Regions from separate parts of the Carboxydothermus ferrireducens DSM 11255 genome, predicted to be linked through region 2. Evidence: riboswitches for the same ligand, from Rfam matches in the RefSeq annotation. Region 2 holds a riboswitch; the other holds the start of a gene.

Region 1 (3,405 bases), on a different contig from region 2:
CGTACCGATTCGCCCGGGCGGGCTAAGAAAACCTCAACGGAACTAATCCGGTTATCCTCTTTCAATAAGGCTGTTAATTCGTCTTTATTAACGTAAAGAACTCCATTTTCGACCCGGGTACTGGGGCCAAATTCCAGCCCTTTAATGTTAATTTTCCCAAGGGTAAGCCGCATTTTATCCCTCCTTAGCCGATAATGGCCCGAATTTTTTCTTCAATTTCTTCGCGGCCAAAATTACCTTGTAGCTGGTCTACAAGTTCGCCGTTTTTATAAAACTGGAAGGTAGGAAGGCTCATAACTTTAAGCTGAATGGCAAGCCTCCGGTTTTCGGCAGTGTTTAATTTGGTAAACTTCATTTTACCCGCATAGATTTCGGCCAATTCTTCTACTACCGGCATTAAACCCATGCAGGGTACGCACCTGGGACCCCAGAAGTCCACCAGAACCGGAAGCTCGCTTTTTAAAACTTCTTCTTCAAAATTGTCTTTGTTTAGCTCAATTATGTTTCCCGCCATGTTTATCACCTCCTTTACTCGGTACATTCTTCAAGATATTTTTCCGCATGGTAAGCAGCAATAGCACCGTCAGCAGCGGCAGTTACTACCTGCCGTAACAGCTTTTGCCGGACATCGCCGGCGGCGTAGATTCCGGGAATGTTGGTGCGCATGTTTTCATCGGTAATAATGTACCCCTGTTCGTCCAGGTTTACTAAGCCTTTGACAAACTCGGTATTGGGCTTAAGGCCAACATAGATAAAGATTCCGTCAATTTCCCTTTCAAAAACTTCACCGGTGACCACGTTTTTTAAGCGCACTTTTTCCACAACGTCGGTGCCGATAATTTCTTCCACCACGGTGTTCCAAAGGATTTCCAGCTTTTCGTTGGCAAAAGCCCTTTCCTGGAGAACTTTGGTGGCTCTCAAGGTATCGCGGCGATGGACAAGGGTTACCTTATCAGCAAACTTGGTAAGGTAACAGGCTTCCTCAACCGCTGAATCGCCACCCCCTACGACCATGACGTTGGCGCCTTCGTAAAAAGCGGCGTCACAGGTAGCACAGTAGGAAACCCCCCGGGATCTGAATTCTTGCTCTCCCGGACAGCCAAGAAGTTTAGGTGCAGCACCGGAAGCGATAATTACCACTTTCGCAACAAAGTTACCTTTGGTGGTTTTGACGATCCGGTCAGCCCCCGCAAGCTCAATCCCCTTTACTTCGGCCAAAAGTTTTTTGGCACCAAAACGCTTTGCTTGTTCCTCCATTTGGGCGGTAAGTTCCGGGCCGGAAATCCCATGGGCAAATCCCGGATAATTTTCAATTTCATCGGTAGTGGCAGCCTGTCCGCCGGTGGAAAGCTTTTCAATATAAAGGGTGGAAAGCTTACTCCGGGCGCTGTAAAGAGCTGCGGAAAGTCCAGCAGGACCGGCGCCGATGATGATTACATCGTATCTTTCCATACGATATTCCTCCTTTTAAAGGGAAAAGTTATAAATTAAAGTTATAAACTTATGTAATAAGACCCATGCTGTAAAGGAAACTTTTAAAAAAATCCAGGTCTATTACAGCAAAATCTTCCAGAAAGAGCTCGATTTCCTTGGGACGAGACCGTTTTTCTAATAGCTCTTTGGTTTTTAAATAGCTAATTTCAGCCATTAGGATGGAATCGTAATCGGATTCTTGCTCGAGCTTTTCTAAAACTACGGTTTTATAAGGTGTTTGGTTTGGCTTAATGCTACCGGTCAAGGGATGGGTTAAAAGTTTATAACCTAAATGGCAGAGATCACGCACTTTTGCTAACACATCTTCGGTATATCCATCCACCCAGATAATCGTAAAGCGGGGTTCTAAAGTAAATCTTTGAATATAGTCTTTGACTTTCGGATTATTTGTAATCACCAGCATGAAAAATTCCTCCTAAAAGAAAAACAGAGGCCGAATAACTTTCCGGCCTCTGTCCTTACAACCTGAGAGATTCCCGGGCCCAAGGCTACGGGTTTCTCCTTCGGTGCCGCATTTTGCGGACTCTCCAGAGTTCCGTCCGGTTGCGGTCCTTTTGCCTGAGAGTTTCGGTTGCCCTTGCTCCTTCGGCGCCCGATTACGGGTCTCTCCCACAACCTTCATCCGGAAAATTTCATTATTAATTTTTGGGGGGATGGAGTAAAAATATGCAGGGGGAGAATGAAAAGTTTTTCTTAACTTTTCAATTTCTATTATATACATTCGTGACAATTTACACAAGTCCTGCTACAAAAATTTAATTTTTTCGACAAATTTAGAAGTTTTTATCTTGTGAAAATTAAGAAAATGGCGAAAATATGAGAAAATATTTTTTAGTTTATTGTGACAAAAAGCGCATATAAAGAGGTTTGTATACCAATGCAGTATACAGCTTAATTTACTTAATCTTAACAATATTTTTTTTAAGGATTAAAAATAGAAAGAGGAAATTTAAAGGGAAGGAAAGAATAAAATAATAAACACGTGGAAAAGTGGGGTGATAGGATGGCGGAAAGCCTTACCGAAGGCCTGGAAGGGACGGCTAAAACTACCGTTTCCCTGGAAAAAACGGCCAAGGCAGTGGGGAGTGGAAGTTTAGAAGTATTTGCCACTCCAATGATGGTAGCTTTGATGGAAAAAGCGGCGGTAAATGCTGTTGCTGCTGCGTTATCTCCGGGAGAAACTACCGTGGGGACAAAAATTGAGGTTTCTCACATAAAAGCATCGCCCGTCGGTGCTTTGGTTGAAGCTAAAGCCAAATTGATTTCCGTTGAAGGGCGAAAGCTTACGTTTTTGGTGGAAGCTTTTGATGAGCAGGGGAAAATAGGGGAAGGACGGCATGAAAGGGTACGAGTGAACATTGAGAAATTTTTAGGAAAGGTAAGTTCCAGAGAAAAATAAAGGGATATTGAGGGAAAAATAAAGTTAATGAAAGTTCCTACAATATCTTTTAGGAAAATTTAAAAATTTCAAAATATAAGCAGGAATTTGGCCCGAAGAAGAGAATAATCTATTAATTGATGCTCAAAATAGTTTGGTAAAGGTTATTTAAAAATTTAAGGGAAAGGAAGGGAAAGGATATGAAAAGTGATATCGAAATTGCCCAGGAGGCAAAATTAGAGCCCATAGTAAAAATAGCGGAAAAGTTAGGGCTCACCGAAGATGACATTGAACTGTATGGTAAGTACAAAGCAAAAATTGCAGCTCACGTTTGGGACAAGATCAAGGACCGTCCGGACGGCAAATTAATTTTGGTAACGGCAATTAACCCGACACCCGCCGGGGAAGGAAAAACTACAACAACCGTTGGCCTGGGGGATGCTTTGTCCCGCTTAGGAAAGAAAACTGTCATTGCTTTACGGGAACCATCCTTAGGCCCAAGCTTTGGGGTAAAGGGTGGTGCCGCCGGTGGT
Region 2 (3,405 bases):
ACATAATGGTCGTATACCCCTGCTCCCAAGAAAACGGTATACTTATCCGCCGAACCGTTTTTAGCCGCTAAGTTTGCCAGGTGTTTCTTTACTTCCAATTCCGACATCCCGGAAGGGAGATTTAAGGGCCTTTTAAGTTTAACCTCTTCCGGGATGTCCGAAAACAATTCCTCGATGCTACTTAAGCCAAGGCTACTTAACATTTCCCGGACTTCGTCCGGGGTATGGGGAGTATATTTCAAATTACTCGCCTTCCTCTTCGAGAAGTTTTTCGTAATCTTCGGGGGAGAGCAGTTCGTCTAACTCCGCTTCGTTACTAATTTCCACTTTAATCATCCACCCCTTACCATAGGGGTCTTCATTTACCAGTTGCGGCGATTCAATAACTTCTTCATTAACTTCCACAACTTTTCCGGAAACGGGAGCATATAAGTCGGAAGCAGCTTTTACCGACTCCACAACTCCAAAGCTATCTCCGGCGGAAATTTCATCCCCCACACCGGGAAGCTCAATAAATACGATATCTCCCAAAGATTTTTGGGCAAAATCGGTAATCCCGATAATACCGATATTGCCATCTACCTTAATCCACTCATGCTCACGGCTGTACTTTAAATCCTTAGGTACCACACTCATGCTTATTTCCCCCTTTTATAAAATGGTCTTGAAATTACGCGGGCACGCACGCCCTTCCCCCGAATGATTACGTCCACCTCGGTACCAATTTCCGCCGCCTCAAGATCCACCATAGCCATTGCCAGGTTTTTCTTAAGGAACGGTGCAAAGGTACCGGAGGTGACAAAACCTACTCCCCTTTGGTTAAATACTATTTCGTAGCCTTGGCGTGGAATTCCTGCTCCAATCATTTCCAAACCAACAATTTTTCTTTTAAGCCCGGCATTTTTTTGGGCAAGTAAAGCTTCTTTTCCTATAAAATCTTCCTTATTAAACTTAACGGCCCAGCCCAGTCCGGCTTCTAAGGGTGTGATTTCGGCGGAAAGTTCATGGCCGTATAAAGGAAGACAGGCTTCAAATCTTAACGTATCCCGGGCACCAAGACCTGCCGGCTTGACACCAAGATTTAAGAGTTCATTCCAGATTTTTGGAGCCAAATTTGGAGCAAAATAAATTTCAAAGCCATCTTCACCGGTATATCCGGTGCGGCTAACAAGACAGGGAACGCCTGCAACCTCAATTTCGGCAAAACCAAAATATTTAATTCGATTTAAATCAAAAGCGGTTAACTTCTGCAAAATCTCCTGAGCTCTTGGACCCTGCAAAGCAATTTCGGCGGTTTCGTCGGATAAATCGGTAACAGTAACATCGTCCCACCTGTATTGGAGAATATGAGCTAAATCTTTATCTTTATTGGCTGCGTTTACCACCAGCAAATACCGTTCGGTCGAATACTTATAAGCCAAAAGGTCGTCAACAGTACCTCCATCGGGATAGCACATAGTAGTGTAAATTACGTCGCCGGAATTAAGGCGGGAAACATCATTGGTGATAAGGTAATTAACAAACCGTTCCGCTTGCTTTCCGGTAATTTCTATTTCCCCCATGTGGGAAACATCAAACATGCCTACATCGGTTCGAACGGCCATATGTTCTTCTAAAATACCGGTATACTGGACCGGCATCTCCCATCCGCCAAAGGGAACCATTTTCGCACCAAGCTTAATATGTTCCTCATAAAGCGGCGTCCTTTTCAAGTTCTCCATCCCATCACCCCTTTTTAATAGTTTTAACAGCAACACTTTTTTCATCCCAAGAAAAACAAAAAAGACAGATAGCTAAAACAAACTGCTTTAGCCTCTGTCCTTTGACCTGAGAGATTAAACTCCCCGTGGGTGCCCTTTAAGGGACTCTCCAGAGTTTCGTCCGGCAACAGTCCTTTTGCCTGAGAGTTTCACCTTTAAAGCCAAGCAACACTTTAAAGGCTTACTCCTTCGGCGCCCGAAAAACCGGGTCTCTCCTGCTGCCTTCATCCGCCGTATTAAGTTTTCTGTATACATTTTATAACAAAATTCGCATTAATTCAACAATTCCTGCATTTGTGAAAATTTTAATTTAAAAAGAAACCGGGAGGGTTAACTCCCGGTTTCTCTGGCAATTAAAGCCGCACCCAGGGCAGCGGTCACCGATGGTTCTGGGGGTACAACCACCTCGACACCCATTTCCTTTTGCAAAAACAGTCTTAAAGCCGGATATTTTGCTCCTCCTCCGGTAAAAATCAACTTTCGAGGCTTACCAAGGCTTTCTGCAAATTTAGCCAATCTTTTGGCGGTTGTTTTAAATAATCCTGCAATTACTGCTCTCTTGGGAGTTCCCCGGGCAAGGAGAGAAATGACTTCCGATTCGGCAAAAACCGTGCACATGGAATTGATAGGCACGGCATTTTCTTCATTAATCAAATCCTCATCCCGGTAATCATCACCGATTGCCGTTAAAATTATTTCAAGAAATCTCCCCGTACCGGCAGCGCATTTATCATTCATTAAAAAATTAACTACCCTTCCTTGACCATCTTTTTTAATAATTTTGGCATCCTGACCGCCTAAATCTAAGATATAATCCACTTCCGGAAATAATTCGTGGCAACCCCTGGCCTGACAGGTTATTTCCGTTACGACTTTTCCCCGGTTAAAAGCTACCCGTCCGTAGCCGGTAACAACTAAGTTCCTAATTTCACCGGTATTTTTCAGTAATAACTCCCCGGCTTTCACCGGTTCATACCTGGTAGGGACAACCTTAAAAGTATAACTTCCATCTTCTTTAATAATCACCAGTTTTGAGTTGGTTGAGCCCAAATCTAATCCTGCAAACACTACTTTATCATCTCCAAAAAGGCTTCAATCCGCGTTTTTAATTGCCCCTGGTCTTCTTCAGAAAAATCACTTTCGAGCTTTAAGAAAGGAATATTTCTTCTCTCCAATTCCCGTCCGACTAAGTAACTCTCCACTCCATAGGGCTGGCAGAACTGCAGAGAATAATGGATAACTCCATCTACCTGAAGTTTTTGCACCATAGATAAGATATCCTCAAGCCTGCCGGTATTAGGGGTAAAACAGGCACAATTTACCTTTAAAGACCTGGCCGCAATATTTTTAAGCATGCCTTCCACATCCGCCGCCGGTTCTACTAAATCTTTAAAATATCGTTCCCCAATGCAGGTTTCCTCACCCACTACAACACCGCCGGCGCCTTCAATTAAAGCATGGATTTTCCAGTGGGGTATGGGCTGGGGAGTACCGGTAATTAAGATTCGTGGAGCATCTTTGGAAACTACCCCTTCGCCTTTAGCCACCCTTTCTTCCAATTCGTCGCACAGTTCATTAACCTTTGTGGCAAAACGCTCGGGGTCATCAAAAAAGGCCAGCTGGTTAATTAACAGTACGTCAAGGC

Evidence for each region. A riboswitch is a leader RNA that binds a small molecule or an ion and turns the genes downstream of it on or off. The one in region 2 is predicted to bind glycine.
Region 1: it holds a riboswitch for glycine, as region 2 does, so the genes downstream of both, CARFE_RS14055 (GrdX family protein) here and gcvT (glycine cleavage system aminomethyltransferase GcvT) in region 2, are expected to answer to the same signal.

Annotation. Positions count from the first base shown of each region.
Region 1 covers NZ_ATYG01000003.1:106,086-109,490, forward strand. The annotation lists gene CARFE_RS0102795 (glycine/sarcosine/betaine reductase component B subunit) at 1-173, opposite strand, end outside; gene CARFE_RS0102800 (thioredoxin family protein) at 185-514, opposite strand; gene trxB (thioredoxin-disulfide reductase) at 529-1,452, opposite strand; gene CARFE_RS14055 (GrdX family protein) at 1,502-1,897, opposite strand; glycine riboswitch at 1,937-2,030, opposite strand; glycine riboswitch at 2,031-2,116, opposite strand; gene CARFE_RS0102825 (thioesterase family protein) at 2,498-2,893, shown strand; gene CARFE_RS0102830 (formate--tetrahydrofolate ligase) at 3,073-3,405, shown strand, end outside.
Region 2 covers NZ_ATYG01000001.1:850-4,254, reverse strand. The annotation lists gene gcvPA (aminomethyl-transferring glycine dehydrogenase subunit GcvPA) at 1-242, opposite strand, end outside; gene gcvH (glycine cleavage system protein GcvH) at 244-636, opposite strand; gene gcvT (glycine cleavage system aminomethyltransferase GcvT) at 639-1,721, opposite strand; glycine riboswitch at 1,807-1,878, opposite strand; glycine riboswitch at 1,879-1,988, opposite strand; gene CARFE_RS0100015 (acyl-CoA dehydratase activase) at 2,091-2,828, opposite strand; gene CARFE_RS0100010 (double-cubane-cluster-containing anaerobic reductase) at 2,828-3,405, opposite strand, start outside.